3 regions of the Shewanella spartinae genome follow, and region 2 is predicted to be linked to each of the others. Evidence: predicted binding sites of a transcription regulator. Region 2 holds the regulator's gene; each other region holds the start of a gene.

Region 1 (6,294 bases), 1.4 Mb from region 2:
GGGGTGTTAGCGCTCACCTCGGTTCTGATCGCCGGCAACTGGTTGTTGTTCATCTGGGCGATCAATAATGATCATATGCTCGACGCCAGCCTGGGCTACTTCATCAACCCCCTAATCAACGTTTTGCTGGGCATGGTGTTCCTGCAGGAGCGTCTGCGTAAGCTGCAGTGGGCGGCCGTATCACTGGCCTGCGCCGGCGTGTTGATCCAGTTGATCTCTTTCGGCTCGATTCCTGTGGTATCCCTGGGGCTTGCCGCCTCATTCGGCGTCTACGGCTTGCTGCGCAAGAAGGTCAATGTCGACGCCAAGACGGGGCTGCTGGTCGAAACGGCCATCTTAGTGCCTGTAGCCTTACTTTATCTGGCGATGAATCTCGATGGCACCAGCATCCTGGAAAACAGCTGGCAGATGAACCTGCTGCTGATGGCGGCAGGAATAGTCACCTCTATTCCCCTGCTCTGCTTTGCCGGCGCCGCCACACGTATCCCATTATCTATGCTAGGCTTCTTTCAATATATTGGCCCCAGCATCATGTTTATCATGGCCGTCAGCCTGTTTAACGAACCCTTCGATCTCGAGAAGGGGATCACCTTCGCCTTCATCTGGAGCGCCCTGGTGATCTTTACCCTGGACCTGGCGTTAAAGAGTCGGCGTAAGCAGGCTGGCTAACAAGGCCTCCGGCTGCTCCAGACTCAAGATCAACAGATAGCCCTCGGTCGTCGGCAAAACCAATACCTGACCGTCGCCGGTGACCGACAGTAGGGCCTTATCTGTCCTGTCGCTGGCATCTGCCAGCTTAAACCACCCCAGCGAATAACCCGGCATGCCCACACCGTTGCTGCGATAGCTCAGCTTAGGCGCATCATCTTCTCCTAAGCTGACGATTTTAGCCTCAGCCGGCACCAGGCTTTGACGCGGTAACTCGACCCGGTAGAGGGGAATATCCACCAGCATAGTGCTTGGTGTTAGGCGAACGCTGGTATCATGGGCCTTGTAGAACACCCAGGAGAGCAGGCCCAATACGGCGATCACCATCCCAGCAGAGGCATATTTTGCCTTCTTAGGTAAGGGCTTCACCATCAGCAAAACTAGCACCAAGGCGACACCCAGCAGCATAGACAGGAAGATCCCGCTGGTTGCCGAATCTAAGGTCGTAAGTTGAAAGACTTGAGTATCCACCTCTAAATATCCTCTTGAAACATTTGGGCATGCAAGCAGATCATCCCTGAGCCCAACCCTAACATGAACCGATAACTTGAGTGTGGCGCTCTCGACATATTATGTCAAGAGTCGTTGCTGTGAGTTAACTTGGACACACAAAAAGACCACCCCAAGGGTGGCCTCTTTCATCGGACGGGTTTAGCCTTATTGAAGATCTAAGGCGAGAATCTTCGACTTGCGCTGATAGTTATACAGCTGCTTCTTCTTGTTTGGCAAGGCATCGACCTCGACGATCTGAAAGCCATGCTCGAGGAACCAGTGAATGCTGCGGGTCGTCAGCGCAAACAGGCGAGCATAACCACGCACCTTGGCCTGACCTATGATGTTCTTCAGCAAGATGCTGCCGCGGTCGGCATCGCGATAATCGGGATGCACCACCAGGCAGGCAAACTCTCCGGCGTTGTCCTCCTCAAAGGGATATAGGGCCGCACAGCCGATCACCAAGCCATCACGCTCGATCAGCATAAACTGCTCTATCTCCATCTCCAGCTGCTCACGTGAGCGGCGCACCAAGACCCCTGCTTGTTCCAGCGGACGGATGAGATCCAAGACACCACCGATATCGGCAATGGTGGCTCTGCGCAGGCGCTCGGCACTCTCTGTCACTATCTGGGTACCGATACCGTCACGGGAGAACAGCTCCTGCAGCAGGGCGCCATCATCGAGATAGCTGACGAAGTGGCAGCGGGCCACGCCATTACGGCATGCATCTATGCTGGCCTGTAAGAAGGCCCGTGTGCCCACACACCAGTTGTCTTCATCGGTCAGCTCAGACAAGATGCGCTGGGCATCGGTCGGCATCAACTCGGCGATCACCTCGCCATTACTGTCGAGTATCCCCTCCTTGGCACTGAAACCGATCATCTTGTCGGCCTTGAGCTTCACCGCGATCTGGGTCGCAACCTCTTCGGCGGTCAGGTTAAAACACTCTCCGGTCACCGAGGCCGCCACAGGCCCCAGAAGCACTATGCCGTGGTTGTCCAGCTGACGTCTGAGGCCCGCCACATCTATGCGTCTCACCTTGCCACTCAGGCAGTAGTCGACGCCGTTGTCGACCCCTAAGGGCTGGGCTATCACGAAGTTACCGCTGACTACGTTGATCTGCGCCCCTTGCATCGGGGTATTGCTCAGGCTCATCGACAGGCGCGCGGTGATGTCCAGCTGCAGACCGCCCACCACCTGCTTGATCACCCGGAAGGACTCTTCATCGCTGATGCGCACCCCGTTGTAATACTCAGGGGAGAGATTATGCGCGGCCAAGGCCTCATCGATTTGCGGCCTGGCGCCATGCACCAGCACTATCTTGATGCCCAGGCTGTGAAGCAGGGCAATATCGTTGATGATGGAGCGAAACTGACTCTGCGCCAGCGCCTCACCGCCCAACATGACCACAAATGTCTTGCCCCTGTGTGCATTCACATAGGAAGCAGAATGACGAAACCCCTCGACTAACTCAGTAGTGCGCACCCGCGTAACCTCAACAATAAATATGTGACAATATCGCCACCTGACGAATAACAAGCCGATTTTATTGCATTTAAATTCACATTAAAAGCATTTGTTGTCATCGAAAGCGATATTTTTTCATTACAACGAGACAATCTGATTAAGCATAGCAGAACAGATTAAGATCAGAGGCTTAGGTAGAGGTCGGAATCCGTAGAAGCACAGGGCTAACGCCTGGGAATTTGTCTGAAGAATAGAAATGAGCTGGCCAACACCATGGGGAAATTTAGGGCAAAAAAAAGCCCCTGCAATGAGGGGCTTTTTCCAAAAAACGTGAATCAAGAATTACTTGATTTTCGCTTCTTTGTAGATAACGTGCTGACGGATAACGGGATCAAATTTCTTGATCTCCATTTTTTCAGGCATGTTACGCTTGTTTTTCTCAGTCGTGTAGAAGTGACCTGTTTTAGCGCTAGAAACTAGCTTGATCTTCTCACGGTTACCTTTAGCTTTAGCCATGGCTTATTACACCTTCTCGCCGCGGGCACGAAGTTCAGCAACAACAACTTCGATACCTTTCTTATCGATAATACGCATACCTTTAGTAGATACACGTAGCTGTACGAAACGCTTTTCGTCTTCTAACCAGAAACGGTGGTTCTGTAGGTTAGGTAAAAAACGACGACGAGTCGCGTTCTTAGCGTGCGAACGGTTGTTACCAACCATCGGCTTCTTGCCAGTAACTTGGCATACTCTTGACATGTCAATCTTCTCCAAAAACAATTTAACGCTCGAGCATTAATGTACCTCGAATATGGCCGTCGCCCGAGGCACACAAAGAGGGCGCATTTTATACAGGATCTAAAATCAAAGATCAAGGGATATTCAATCTATCCATCCCCTCTCTGCAAACGAAACTATCTCACGATCGCCTACAACCATATGGTCTAGCAGCGAAACATCTATAGTCGCCAACGCGTATTTCAATCGCTCAGTAATTCGCCGATCAGCATGACTGGGCTCAGCCACCCCCGAGGGATGGTTGTGGCACACAATTACCGCTGCGGCTTTTTTCTCAAGCACTAGGCTTACCACTTCTCGTGGATAAACCGAGGCTGAATCTATGGTGCCACGGAACAATTCGACGAACTGAATCACCCTATGCTGACTATCGAGCAATAAGATGGCAAACACTTCGTAGGCACGATCCGCTAATTGTCTCATTAAATAGTCCCGAGTTAAATCAGGATCTGACAAAATCTTTCCTCTTTGTAGATTTTCTTGCGCGATCCGCTTGCTTAACTCGATGGCTGCCTGCAGTTGGGCATACTTTACCGGACCGATCCCCTGAATATCACACAGCTCACTCAAGGAGGCGCTAAACAGCGCTCTGAGGCCACCGAAGTGGGTTAACATGACTCTGGCCAGGGACACGGCGCTTTGACCCTTGAGGCCATTTCTGAGCAGCACCGCCAGCAACTCGGCGTCAGAGAGCTGGGCGACACCACTGCGCAGCAGTTTTTCTCTGGGCCCCTCTCCCTGAGGCCAATCTTTGATTGCCATAAACACTCCTTGTCTCGGCGCCATCTGCACACCTAGGCTTTAGAGTATGGTCTAGTTTTTAAAAACTTGTATCCTCAACCTCAGCAGGATTGTGGTATGGTTAGCGGGCAAAATTAAACGCGATTAGTGATCAACATGAGTCTAACCAATAAAAAGATATTGCTGGGAATTGGCGGCGGCATTGCTGCCTATAAGTCTGCCGATCTGGTCCGCCGCCTGAAAGAGCGCGGCGCCGATGTGCGTGTCGTTATGAGCCAAAGCGCGCAGGAATTTATCACGCCGCTGACCCTGCAGGCGCTGTCGGGCCATCCCATTGCCACCGACCTGTTAGACCCGGCGGCCGAAGCCGCCATGGGGCATATCGAACTCGCCCGCTGGGCCGACTTAGTGTTGATCGCTCCGGCAACCGCCAACCTGATCGCCCGCATCAACGCCGGCATGGCCGATGAGTTGATCACCACCACCTGCCTGGCCACAGAAGCGCCTGTAGTGCTCTGCCCGGCGATGAATCAGCAGATGTATCGCAACGTCGCCACCCAGGACAATCTGGATAACCTGAGAAAGCGCGGCCTCACCATCTGGGGACCGGCATCTGGTAGCCAGGCCTGCGGCGAAGTCGGCCCTGGCCGCATGGAGGAGCCCCTGGTGATCGCCGAGCGCGTCGAACATTTCTTTGCGCCGAAGCTGCTTCAGGGAATATCGATACTGCTGACGGCGGGTCCGACCCGCGAGGCGATCGACCCCGTGCGTTACATCTCTAATCACAGCTCGGGCAAGATGGGCTTTGCCCTGGCACGCGCGGCGGCCGAGATGGGCGCCAAGGTGACGCTGGTCGCCGGCCCGGTCAATCTTGAGACGCCGATGAATGTCAATCGCCTCAACGTCGCCTCGACCCAAGAGATGCTCGACGCCGTGATGCAGCAGGTACACCACAGCGATATCTTCATCGGCTGCGCTGCGGTCTGCGACTATCGCACCGCGGATATTGCCGACGAGAAAATTAAGAAATCTGCCACAGAGATGTCACTTGCGCTTGTACGCAATCCTGATATCTTAGCCACGGTCGCGGCCCATGAGGCACGTCCATTCACGGTAGGATTTGCCGCCGAAACCCAGGATGTAGACCATTACGCCAAAGACAAGTTGACCCGCAAGAAACTGGATATGATCGCCGCCAATGACGTATCCGACCCGGCCATCGGCTTCAACAGCGATATCAATGCATTGAAGGTCTTCTGGCAAGGGGGCGAGCACGCCCTGCCCGCCACAGATAAATACACCCTGGCTAAACAACTACTCACCCTAATCGCACAGCAGATGAAGACAGCATGAAGACGCCCATAGAACTCAAGATCCTCGATTCTCGCATCGGCTCACAGTTTCCGCTTCCCGCCTACGCGACACCGGGCAGTGCAGGCATGGATCTGCGTGCCATGATAGAGACCACCATGGTAATTCAGCCGGGCGAAACCCAACTGATCCCAACCGGGATCGCCGTGCATGTTGCCGATCCCAGCCTGGCGGCCGTCATTCTGCCGCGCTCCGGCATGGGCCACAAACATGGCATAGTGCTGGGCAACCTGGTCGGTCTTATCGACTCTGACTATCAGGGCCCCCTGATGGTCTCTTGCTGGAACCGCAGCAGCGAGCCTTTCACCTTGGAGATTGGCGATCGCCTGGCGCAACTCGTGTTTGTGCCTGTGGTACAAGCCGAATTTAAATTGGTCGACGAATTCGACACCTCAGATCGAGGCGAAGGCGGTTTCGGCCACTCGGGTACTCGATAGTTAGGTACCTATTAGCCAAATTCTCGATAACACGGCACTCACACCTCGACACGCCGCATAGAATAATTAGAGAGTCATGGGCAGCGCCTGCCCATCGGCTCCTGTAGTAATTAAGTAAAGGATACTTAGATGGCTGCAAGCCCTAAAATCAACCGACGCGAACATATTCTTCAATGTCTGGCCACCATGCTAGAAACCAGTCCCGGTCAACGAATCACCACGGCAAAACTTGCCGCCGAGGTGGGCGTGTCTGAGGCGGCGCTCTATCGCCACTTTC
Region 2 (6,294 bases):
ACCAAGACGTTTGCTTTCTGAATCGCGGCCGTTACGAGTAGAACCGCCAGCTTTTTTATGTGCCATTAGTTAGACCCCTTATTAAGCGTTGATAGCTGTAATTTTAACTTCGGTGAACCACTGACGGTGGCCCATCTTCTTATCGTGGTGCTTACGACGACGGAACTTAACGATAGTTACCTTCTCGCCACGGCCATGGCTGATAACTTCAGCCACAACCTTACCACCTTCAACTAAAGGTGCACCAACGTGTACAGTTTCACCATCAGCAACCAAAAGAACTTGGTCGAATTCGATAGTTTCGCCTGTAGCAACTTCTAATTTTTCTAGACGTACAGTATGGCCTTCAGCAACACGGTGTTGCTTACCACCACTTTGAAAAACAGCGTACATAGCTATTTTACTCCGATATTTCTAGCACGCAGACCCTTTTTGTTTGGCTGGGTGCTATAAAAGCTTTAATGACAATGGTCGCGGAGTTTACGCTAAGTTCGCCTGGCTGACAAGTCCTAATTCACTTTGATCAAAAAAAGATCGGAATTACTCGCACAATACTCTTCTGCTACTGTCAGGCGAGGCATTTTTAGGTAGAATCTAATAATTATAACATTTTCGCCTTAATTTGGGCTGTCTGAATTACCTCGCAACCCTAAAAGTAGAGCCATTATATGGATTTGAATGCCATTCGTCAGCTGGCAGACGCTGATATGAAAGCCGTCGACCAACTTATCTATAAGCAGTTGGAATCGGATGTCGCCCTTATTAATCAACTCGGATTCTACATCATCAATGGCGGCGGCAAACGCATGCGTCCGTTGCTCTCTATCTTGGCCGCCCGCGCCATCGCCTATGAAGGTGAAGCGCATCTTAAACTGGCGGCAATCGTTGAGTTTATCCATACCGCTTCTCTGCTACACGACGATGTGGTCGACGAGTCTATGCTTCGGCGCGGCCGGGAAACCGCCAATGCCCTGTTCGGTAACAGCGCCAGCGTATTGGTAGGAGACTTCCTCTATACCCGCTCTTTCCAGATGATGACTGAGCTGAAGAGCATGGAGGTACTTGAAGTGCTCGCCGATGCCACCAACGTTTTGGCAGAAGGCGAAGTATTGCAGCTAATGAACTGCAACGACCCAGACACCAGCGAAGAGAGCTACATGCGGGTGATCTACTGCAAGACGGCGAAACTATTTGAAGCTGCCACCCGTCTGGCTGGTGTGCTGGCCGACAGCAGCATAGAAGTGCAGACCGCATTGGCCGACTATGGTAAGTATCTGGGCACCGCTTTCCAGCTCACCGACGACCTGCTGGACTATACGGCCGATACCGAGGCCCTGGGTAAGAACATAGGCGACGACTTAGCCGAGGGTAAGCCTACCCTGCCGCTTATCTACGCCATCGCCAACGGCAACGAGCTGGAGCGTCAATTGATTCGCGATGCGATCGAGAAAGGCGACGGCACTGAGCATATCGATACCATATTAAATGCCCTCCAGCAGTGTGGCGCCCTGGACTACACAGAGAAACGCGCTCAGGAAGAAGCAGAGAAGGCGATACGCGCATTAGATATGCTGCCCGATAGTGACTATAAGCAGGCACTGATATCGCTGGCGAGAATCGCCGTGGCGCGCGATCACTAATTAGCAAACAATTAGCTCCTAATCAGTCTTTCGCCACTCGATATCAAGGTAAAAGTTACCCATAAAAAAATGGAGCCAATTGGCTCCATTTTTTATTAAGGACTAACTAAAGACTTAGCCTAGCCTTATTTTACAAAGTCGACACCCAGTGCGATATCGGCTTTAAGCGTATCTAGCATAGCATCACGTGCGTTGGCTTCGAACTCGCTAACCTCACCATAGGCAAGTACCTGCTCGATACCGTTCTTACCCAGCAGCACAGGTTGCGCGAAGAAGTCAGCATGCTCGCTGCCACCATCGACATAGGCACACTCAACAACGTTAGCATCGCCCTGTAGGCCGCGAACCAGTGACAAACCGAAACGACATGCCGCCTGACCCATAGACAGAGTCGCGCTACCGCCACCCGCCTTAGCTTCAACCACTTCGGTACCCGCGTTCTGGATACGAGTCGTCAGTGCAGCCACTTCTTCATCAGAGAAGCTTACGCCTTCGATTTGAGACAGTAGTGGCAGAATAGTCACGCCGCTGTGTCCACCGATAACATTCACTTTAACGTCGGCAACGTTCAGACCTTTCGCTTCAGCAACGAAAGTTTCAGAGCGGATAACGTCAAGGGTAGTCACACCGAACAGACGGTTCTTGTCGTATACACCGGCAGCTTTCAGTACTTCTGCAGCGATAGCGACAGTGGTGTTAACTGGGTTAGTGATGATACCGATCAGCGCCTTAGGACAAGTTGCGGCACACTTCTCAACCAAGTTTCTCACGATACCCGCGTTGATGTTGAATAGATCTGAACGATCCATGCCTGGCTTACGTGCAACACCGGCAGAGATCAGTACCACGTCGGCACCTTCCAGCGCTGGCGTTGGATCTTCACCCGCAAAACCCTTCACTTCTACAGCAGTCGGGATGTGGCTTAGGTCAACGGCAACACCAGGAGTGACTGGCGCGATATCATAAAGGGATAGTTTTGAACCGGCAGGCAGTTGAGTTTTGAGTAGTAGGGCAAGAGCCTGGCCAATACCACCGGCGGCACCAAGTACAGCAACTTTCATAGTTATCTCCGTTAATTCTTGGATATTATGTGATATAGATCTAGATTTACCGATGGCGCAACATTACTGGAATCACGGTAAAAATTCAATTATCCCTTAGTCGTGTGGCCAGATAATTTCAATTTCGCCCAGCCAACTGCCATTTTCAGCCCATTTAAGATATACTGCCCGGCCTTGCCTGCGACCCCTTAGTGCTCCAACCACCCCGTAAGCCTGAATTTTTATTCACGCAATCCGAATAACGCTTGACTAATGGCGCAAAAATATTCAAAATAAGCCAGTTTTTTGAATATAAGAATAATTCGATATGCAAGCCAATAAAAATCAAGACGAACTTGTAAAGACCTTTAAGGCTATCTTGAAAGAGGAGCGTTTTGGCTCCCAGAGCGAGATAGTCAACGCCCTACAGTCAGAGGGCTTCAACAACATTAACCAATCCAAAGTCTCACGCATGCTGAGCAAGTTTGGCGCCGTGCGCACCCGCAACGCCAAGCAGGAGATGGTCTACTGCCTGCCCGCCGAGCTTGGGGTCCCGACGGCCGGCAGCCCACTGAAAAACTTAGTGCTGGATGTCGACCATAACCAATCTATGATAGTGGTCAGAACCAGCCCAGGTGCGGCCCAGCTGATCGCCAGACTGCTAGACTCCATTGGTAAGCCAGAGGGCATACTGGGCACCATCGCCGGTGACGATACCATCTTCATCTGCCCTTCCAACATTCAGGAAGTGGACAAGACGCTCGAGACGGTCAAGTCGCTGTTTAACTACGCCGATTAGCCCCTTCGCAAGGACGGCCTAAGCCGTCCTCCCAAGAGACACCCTTTAGCCAGTTTGGCAAAGGGTGTTTTTTTATCTAAGTTTTGACTTGGTTTTACCTAGGTTTAATCAAGCTCAAATTGAATACTATATATCTGATAGGATACACTGAGTCCAAACCATCCCCTCTGTCACCCGATGGTTAAGGACCCGAGATGAATAACAATAAAATAATCAATATCGACAACCTTTGCTGGGAATCTTGGCAACACTCAGATCGATACGCCAGTCATCAGAAACATATCGGCGATGCCGCCGGTTGTCAGCAGATCGGTGTCACCATGGAACGACTGGAACCCGGCAAGCTCTCCTCCGTCGCCCACTATCACACCAAGGAAGAGGAACACCTCTACGCGCTGCAAGGCGAAGCCACCCTGTATATCGACGGTGAGCCTCACCCCTTTAAGCAGGGCGACTATATCTGTTTTACCGCCAACTCAGGCATCGCCCATACCCTGAAAAACGAATCCGAAGCCGACTTCCTGTTTCTGGTGCTGGGCAATCGCGATCCCCACGATGTGGTGGTGTACCCGGAGCATAATAAGGTGCAGGTGCGCTCCATCGACGAGATCTATGCCAAGCGCCCCACCAACTACTGGGATCCCGACCGTTAATTCACCGATAATCGGACACAAAAAAACACACCTTAGGGTGTGTTTTTTATTAGGTTAGCGTCTAGCTGCTAGACGCTGGTCACTTTGAGGAGCTCACATCGAGAGACTCATATTAAGCGACTGATTAAGAGAGCCGCTTAGCCTTAATCCTCGAACTCTAATCCTCGAATTCTGCCTCTTGCTCCATGAAATCAAGCGACGGGGCAAAGAATGCCGAGCCGGTCAGTGCCTGGGTAAAGTGCATCAGGTGATCATGGTTCCCCTCGCCGTCGCCATGGACCATACTGCTCAGCATCTTCTCGAAATGCACCGAGTTGCGACAGACGGAGATAAACATCAGCCCCTGCTCCTTCATCGACCCGTAAGGCATACTCTGGCGCAGGATCTCCATCGACTTGCCGTCGGCATCCTTCAGATTGACCCGCTTGATGTGGCTGGTAAGCGGCTTGTCCTCAGAGGCATACTCGATATTGTCTATCTTGGTACGGCCTATGATATCTTCCTGCTTCTTCTGCGGCAGACGGTTCCACTTGCTGAGGTTATGGGCAAACTTCTGCACATGAATATAGCTGCCACCACGGAAATACTTGTCTTCGTCGCCCACCAAGGCCACTTCCTGACGATGACGCCCCTTAGGGTTCTCTGTGCCGTCGACAAATCCGGTTAGATCCCGGGTATCCATAAACTGGAATCCGCGCTCCTCATCCACCAGCTCTACCAAATCTTCAAACATCTGGCACACCTCGTTGGCTACTAGATGCAAGATGTCATAACGATCGCAGCGCAGATGCACGAAGAGATCATATTCATGGGCTGGCGCATCACGATTGTCGGCATGCATGGCCGGAAAAGGCTTGAGCTGTGAAGGACGACGCCCTGGATACAGGCTATCCCAATAGTTGGCACCTATGGCTACGAAACCGTTGAAGGCGCTGTCGGCATACTGGTCGGCCAATTCATAGATATACTGAGCGACATTGGCGACGCAGGGACGCAGCTGAGACTCGACGCCGTCGTTGGCGTTGAACATCAGATACACGCTATGTAAATTTCCTTCGGCACACACACCCAGCTGTTCACGTGGCATAACCAGACTATCCATAAATAAACCTACCTTTCGTCAGTCTCAATTTCGGCGTTATTATCCGAAACTTTAGCGATAATTAGTATTACACAACCCACAAACCGTTAAAGCGAAACGTCATTTACCGGCTAGATTAACTTTTTTTTAAGTTGGCAACCATAGCCAGACGCAAATGCCCTTCACAAAAGTGTTACATAGGCCAGCTTAGAAGAGCACCGCCGGATGAGGCATCACCGACAGGCCAACCTTCTGCCCAGGGCTAAAATGGTGCAGGGGCGAGCGCACCGCCAACATCTCCTCGCCAATCAAGATGCTGTAGTGGCACAGATTACCGAGGAAGCGCCGCGCTATTATAGTGCCCTCACCTTGCTCATCTTCTGTCATCTGCAGCTGCTCCGGGCGCAGCAGGAGCTCGCCGCGATATCCGGCCGCTTTGGCCAAATCACTGCTGCTTTGTACCTCACCCAGCAGGGTCTGTAACCGGGCGCTATCTTTCACCTCACAGCTAAGATAGTTCACCTGACCGAGGAATTCCGCCACATACTTATCCGTTGGCTCAGCGTAGAGGCTCTCAGCACTGCCATATTGGGCTATGCCCCCATCCTTGAAGAGCGCCAGCTTATCGGCAAACACGAAGGCCTCATCCTTGCTGTGGGTCACAAACACGGCACTTACTCCGCGCTGCTTTAAGATCTCGCGGATCTCCACCATCATCTCTCCGCGCACCTTAGCGTCGATATTGGAAAAGGGCTCATCGAGCAGCAGAAGTTCTGGCTCATAAGCAAGCGCCCGGGCAATCGACACCCGCTGCTGCTGACCCCCCGAGAGTTCGTGAGGATAACGGCCCCCTAAGCCCTCTAGCTTCACCAGCGCCAGCATCTCACCCAGCCTCGCCTGTCTGGCGGCCTTATCCAAGCCTTTCACCCCGAACAAGATATTCTCGGCCACTGTCAGGTGAGGAAACAGGGCGTAGTCTTGGAAAATCATCCCGACCTCTCGCCGCTCGCTAGGCACAAACGTCTCGGGTCCAGAGAGCAGTCGGCCATTGATGCTGATACGCCCTTGGGAGATAGGCTGC
Region 3 (6,294 bases), 920 kb from region 2:
TCGTTGATCAGGTAAGGCTTGATCTTCTCGTACTGCTTGTAGAACTGAGTCAGGTCAACAATCAGGTCACGAACCACAGGCATACCCGGCAGTGGACGTATCTCCAACTTCTTACCCTTGAAGGTAGAAATTGGTGTGATACAGGCCAGACCGTTCTTGCCGTTCATGTTTACGCCATCACTACCACAAACACCTTCACGGCATGAGCGACGGAACGCCAGCGTTGGGTCTTGTACCTTCAGCTGCATCAGGACATCCAGCACCATCATATCGGTACCGTCAGCCACTTCTAGCGTGTAATCCTTCATGTAAGGCTTAGTGTCTACTTCAGGATTATAGCGATAAATAGCAATCTTCAAATTCATCTTATCTTCCTTAGTAGGTACGCTTGATCGGCGGGAAGGCTTCACGAAGCTTAGGCTCCATGTTTACCGCACGCTTGGTCATCTGTTCGGTCTGAGGATCGAACAAGCTATGACACAACCAGTTCTCATCATCACGCTCGAGGAAGTCTTCACGTGAATGCGCACCACGACTCTCTTGACGGAAGTTCGCCGCATAAGCAGTCGCAATCGCTGTCGCCATCAGGTTATCAAGCTCTAGACACTCGATACGCTGAGTGTTGAACTCTCTTGAATTGTCAGACAGCTTAGCATTAGCCAGACGCTCACGAATCGCCTTAAGCTCTTCAAGACCTTCTGCCATCGCCTCACCGGTACGGAATACCGAGAAGTTAAGCTGCATACAAAGCTGAAGATCTTTACGGATCTGCGCAGGATCTTCACCGTCTTTGTTGCTTTCCCAACGATTTAGACGCTCAAGAGACTTAGCAATCTCATCGGCGCTCGCTTCTTTAGGATCGGCAGTCTCATCCAACGCCTTACCCAGGTGCTGACCCGCTGCGCGTCCAAAGACCACGAGGTCGAGTAGTGAGTTACCACCCAGGCGGTTTGCACCGTGTACCGATACACAGGCAATCTCACCCACGGCAAACAGACCTACGACATCGCTTTCGCTGCCATCTTCGTTCTTACGGATCACCTGACCGCTCACCTTAGCAGGCAGACCACCCATCATGTAGTGACAAGTTGGCAGTACAGGGATTGGGCCATCGGCTGGATCGATATGCGCGAAGGTACGAGACAGTTCACAAACGCCTGGTAGGCGTGCTTCAAGCGTCTCTTTACCTAAGTGATCGAGTTTCAGTAGACAGTGAGGACCTAGTGGACCGTCGAGGCCACGACCTTCACGGATCTCAGTCATCATAGAACGTGCTACCACGTCACGAGAGGCCAGGTCTTTCGCGTTTGGCGCATAACGCTCCATGAAGCGCTCGCCGTCTTTGTTCAGCAGGTATCCGCCTTCACCACGACAACCTTCGGTGACCAGTACACCCGCGCCGGCGATACCGGTTGGGTGGAACTGCCACATCTCCATGTCTTGCATCTGCACGCCAGCGCGCATTGCCATGCCGACACCGTCACCTGTGTTGATGTGAGCGTTAGTAGTAGAGGCGTAGATACGACCCGCACCACCGGTAGCCAGAATGGTGGCCTTAGACTTGAAGTAAACGATTTCGCCGGTTTCGATTTCGATTGCAGTACAACCTACGATGGCACCGTCTTCGTTCTTAACCAGGTCAAGTGCATACCACTCAGAGAAGACTTCAGTCTTATGCTTAACGTTCTGCTGGTATAGACAGTGCAGCAGGGCGTGACCGGTACGGTCTGCCGCCGCAGCAGTACGTGCCGCCTGCTCGCCACCGAAGTTCTTCGATTGGCCGCCGAAAGGACGCTGATAGATCTTACCGTTATCGAAACGAGAGAATGGCAGACCCATGTGCTCGAGTTCGATAATGGCTTCTGGACCGGTTTGACACATAAATTCGATAGCGTCTTGGTCACCGATAAAATCGGAACCCTTAACGGTATCGTACATGTGCTGTTCCCAATGGTCTTCATGGGCGTTACCTAGGGCAACGGTAATACCACCCTGGGCAGAAACGGTATGAGAACGCGTTGGGAATACTTTAGATAACAGCGCGCAGCTCTTACCTTCTTTAGAAATCTGTAGTGCAGCTCGCATACCCGCGCCACCGGCGCCAATTACGACTGCATCAAACTCACGTACTGGAATACTCACTTAAACACCCCACACAATAACAATGCCAGCAGCCAGGTAAGAAAGCGCTGCTACGACGAAGACGAATTGGAGTACGCCACGAACGGCTACCGGCTTAACATAGTCGGTAAGCACCTGCCAGATACCGATCCAGGCATGAACCAGGATGGCGACCAGGGCAAGAAGCGTAAACACTTTCATCGGCAAAGCACTGAACAAACCGTGCCATACGTCATAAGTGAGAGGCGCACTAGCGGCGATGAATCCTACTAAGAAAATGGTGTAACAAGTAAGGATCACGGCACTAGCACGAAGAAGAATAAAATCATGAACGCCACTGCGTCCAAGACTCGCTGCATTTGTTACCATACCCAAATCCCCGCAATGATTGACCATGCCGCTGCAATAACGAAGGCGGCTTTCGCTGAAGCGTTACCCGATTCCAACTCTTCCCAACGACCGGTATCCATGATCAGGTGGCGTACGCCAACAATCAGGTGATAACCAAGCGCGGTCAGAATTCCCCAGACAACAAACTTAACGATAAAGGTATCAAATAGAGATTGAATGCCTGCGAAACTCTCAGCAGATGCGAGTGACTCACTCAACAACCAGATAAGAATGCCGACGGCAAACAGCATGATGACACCGGAGACACGGTGTAGGATTGACGCAATCGCTGTTGCAGGAAAGCGAATGGTCTGCAGATCTAGATGGACAGGTCTTTGCTTTTTCACGTTCTGCTCACTCTGCTCCATTGAGCATTATTTTTGTTATTGAACCTCTTTCGAACGAAATTTGACCAGCAAGCAAACTTACCACCTCCTCTCGCCTCAAAAGGAAAGTTGAAACAAACAGTTAACTAATTCAAAAATCACTAAATAAGTATGTAAATAATGGTCTACGAATTGGTTTGTTTGTAGCTCTTTCGAGCCGAAGCAAGTATACGCCCCACAAATGTCAAATACAAACATCACATTATGCAAATTTTGTTTTTTTGGTAAAAAAATCTGCCAAGTTGCTGTATTGACGGGCACTTACGTTAAATTAAGACCATGGTCTAACGAATTTAAACACTTATTTAAATTGAAATGTGATCTAGATTCACTGTAAAGTATTGGCGTTTGACAAAGCCGCACTCACATAAGAATGAAGTAAGGAGAACGGGGTATGGCTGATAATATAGCCAAATTGGAACTACCAGGGAACGATTCGATTGACCTGCCTATTAAGAAAGGAACGGCGGGATTTGATGTTATCGACATCAGCAAACTCGGTAGCAAAGGTCATTTTACATTTGACCCAGGATTCCTAGCGACAGCATCCTGCGAATCAGCTATCACTTACATTGATGGCGCCCAAGGTATACTTTTACACCGTGGTTACGCGATCGACGAACTTGCCGTCGACTCAGACTATTTAGATCTTTGTTATCTACTGCTTTACGGTGAGTTACCTAGCAAGGCTCAATACGACAAATTTGTTTACACGGTTAAGACCCACACTATGGTTAACGAGCAACTGGCTTCGTTCTTCCGTGGTTTCCGCCGTGACGCACACCCGATGGCCATGCTATGTGGCGTAACTGGTGCACTGTCTGCATTCTACCAAGACTCTCTCGATGTAAACGACGAACACCACCGCGAAATTGCGGCGTTCCGTTTAGTCTCTAAGATGCCGACTATCGCCGCTATGTGTTACAAGTATTCAATTGGTCAACCATTTGTTTACCCACGTAACGACCTAAGCTATGCGGGCAATTTCCTAAGCATGATGTTTGCCGTTCCTTGTGAAGAGTACAAGGTTAACCCAATCATCGAACGCGCTATGGACCGTATCTTTATCCTGCACGCAGACCATGAGCAAAACGCCTCTACCTCTACTGTGCGTCTAGCCGGCTCATCGGGTGCTAACCCATTTGCGTGTATTGCAGCGGGTATCGCCTCACTATGGGGCCCTGCACACGGTGGCGCAAACGAAGCGTGTCTGAACATGCTGGAAGAGATCGGCACCGTCGATCGCATTCCTGAGTTCATCGCTCGTGCGAAAGACAAAGAAGATCCATTCCGTCTGATGGGCTTCGGTCACCGCGTTTACAAGAACTTCGACCCTCGCGCCAAGGTTATGCGCGAAACCTGTCACGAAGTCCTTGCCGAGCTTAAGGTCAATGACCCGCTGCTCGACGTGGCGATGGAACTTGAGCGTATCGCACTGGAAGATGAGTACTTCGTATCGAAGAAACTCTATCCAAACGTCGATTTCTACTCAGGCATCATCATGAAGGCTATCGGCATTCCAACAAGCATGTTCACCGTACTGTTCGCCCTGGCGCGTACCGTGGGTTGGATTGCACACTGGAAAGAGATGTTGGACCAGCCTGGTCACAAGATCAGCCGTCCACGCCAGCTCTACACAGGCTCACCAGAACGCGACTTCGTCAAACTGGACAAGCGTTAATCGCAGCCTAGTCTTAAAAAGCACCCTTCGGGGTGCTTTTTTTATGCCTCTCTTCTGATAGCTTTGCTTTAATCGCTCTTCTTTAATCGCTCTTCTTTAATAGCTCTTCTTTAATAGCTCTTTTGGTCGCACTCTTTTAGCGTCTCAGTTTATGGCAAGGCTTTATGCCTAAGCTTTTCCGTGAGCCTTTTACATGCACCTTTTACATGCACCTTTACATGAGTAGTTATAGAGGAGCTTTTTTATTTGGATGTTGGTATCTGCGCCTTCACCGCAATGGGTTCAAGATTTAAAGCGATTGACTCCCTTTACCTTCCACACCTTTCCTCTTTAAGCCCTTTTCTTTCTGCCCTTTCCTTTCAGCCCTCCCCGCTCAGTCCTTTTCCTCTCAGCTTTTCACTTCTAAGCCCTTTTCCATTAAGTAACCAACCTGACATCCAGGCAAGCTAAGCTGCCCCATGCAGCAGAGATACATTTTGTATCAAATCCAATTTGCACTGACCTTGGCAATGGGTCTTAACTGTTAATTAGTCAAAAGCATCACATGTTAAACATTTTCGCTACAAACCAGTTAACAAACTCACCATGCCCTAACTGATTTTAGCATAAACCATTGATAAACAACTGTTTAACATTTTGGCACACCTTGTGCTTACTAAGGCTAATTGGATAAATAACATAGGTATCTTCACATGGAATCTTTTTCAAAGTTTAAGTTGGCACTTCCCCTACTATTTGTTGCCGTACTCAGTGCATGTGGTAATGAGGAAACAAAGAAAGAAGAAGAAAAGTACGCCGTTCCCGTCGAAACCACGACAGTCATACAAGGTGACGTCTCCTCTTTTTATAGCACTACCGCAACTCTGGAAGCTCCTCAGGAAGCCGACGTTGTTAGCCGCATCGCCGGTCTTATCGAGTCCATTAAGGTCGAAGAAGGGGATCGCGTCTCTAAAGGGCAACTGCTGGCAGTCATAGATGCTAAGCGCCAGCGCTACGATCTGGCTCGCTCACAGGCCGAAGTGGAGATCATCGAGCAGGAGCTCAACCGTTTGAAGAAGATGAGCAATAAAGAGTTCATCAGCGCCGATTCCATGGCCAAACTCGAATACAACCTACAGGCCGCCATCGCCAAGCGCGATTTAGCCGCCCTACAGGTACAAGAAAGCATGGTTCGCTCCCCTATCGATGGCGTGGTGGCCAAGCGTTATGTGAAGGCCGGTAACATGGCCAAAGAGTTTGAGCAGCTTTTCTATGTGGTTAATCAAGATGAACTGTACGGCATAGTCCATCTGCCAGAGGCGCAGCTGCAGAGCCTGCGTCTAGGCCAGGAGGCCGAGCTGTATGCCAACAAGCACACCAAGGATACCATTCATGCCAAAGTGCTGCGTGTCAGCCCCATAGTGGATCCCCAAAGCGGTACCTTTAAGGTCACACTTTCGGTGCCTAACCAGAATGCCCAGCTTAAGGCGGGTATGTTTACCCGGGTTGAGCTTAGATACGACACCCACAGCAATGTAATAACCGTTCCCTATAACGCCGTGGTCAATCAGGACAATCAGTACGCCCTGTATGTGATCCAAGGTGACAATGCCCTGCGCCGCGAAGTTGCGCTAGGCTATCGCGAGGCCGATACCGTAGAGGTGGTCTCAGGCCTGGAACCCGGCGAACAAATAGTGATCCGCGGACAACAAAATCTGAAAGATCAATCCTTAGTTG

Evidence for each region. The regulator ArgR, encoded in region 2, controls arginine synthesis, uptake and breakdown. The targets are predictions, from matches to a motif close to ANTGAATANNTATTCANT.
Region 1: a site for ArgR is predicted at 2,752-2,769, ahead of argA (amino-acid N-acetyltransferase). Genes of this name have one in related genera too.
Region 3: a site for ArgR is predicted at 2,998-3,015, ahead of K0I31_RS08555 (citrate synthase). Genes of this name have one in related genera too.

The regions. Positions count from the first base shown of each region.
Region 1 is NZ_CP080418.1:4,175,107-4,181,400, forward strand. It holds gene rarD (EamA family transporter RarD) at 1-669, shown strand, start outside; gene K0I31_RS18020 (hypothetical protein) at 640-1,179, opposite strand; gene argA (amino-acid N-acetyltransferase) at 1,366-2,688, opposite strand; gene rpmG (50S ribosomal protein L33) at 3,013-3,186, opposite strand; gene rpmB (50S ribosomal protein L28) at 3,193-3,429, opposite strand; gene radC (RadC family protein) at 3,553-4,230, opposite strand; gene coaBC (bifunctional phosphopantothenoylcysteine decarboxylase/phosphopantothenate--cysteine ligase CoaBC) at 4,366-5,562, shown strand; gene dut (dUTP diphosphatase) at 5,559-6,017, shown strand; gene slmA (nucleoid occlusion factor SlmA) at 6,147-6,294, shown strand, end outside.
Region 2 is NZ_CP080418.1:984,695-990,988, reverse strand. It holds gene rpmA (50S ribosomal protein L27) at 1-66, opposite strand, end outside; gene rplU (50S ribosomal protein L21) at 82-393, opposite strand; gene ispB (octaprenyl diphosphate synthase) at 669-1,640, shown strand; gene mdh (malate dehydrogenase) at 1,766-2,701, opposite strand; gene argR (transcriptional regulator ArgR) at 3,009-3,479, shown strand; gene K0I31_RS04395 (cupin domain-containing protein) at 3,674-4,132, shown strand; gene K0I31_RS04390 (Dyp-type peroxidase) at 4,290-5,234, opposite strand; gene K0I31_RS04385 (ABC transporter ATP-binding protein) at 5,421-6,294, opposite strand, start outside.
Region 3 is NZ_CP080418.1:1,905,595-1,911,888, reverse strand. It holds gene K0I31_RS08575 (succinate dehydrogenase iron-sulfur subunit) at 1-365, opposite strand, end outside; gene sdhA (succinate dehydrogenase flavoprotein subunit) at 376-2,142, opposite strand; gene sdhD (succinate dehydrogenase, hydrophobic membrane anchor protein) at 2,143-2,490, opposite strand; gene sdhC (succinate dehydrogenase cytochrome b556 subunit) at 2,484-2,879, opposite strand; gene K0I31_RS08555 (citrate synthase) at 3,292-4,578, shown strand; gene K0I31_RS08550 (efflux RND transporter periplasmic adaptor subunit) at 5,271-6,294, shown strand, end outside.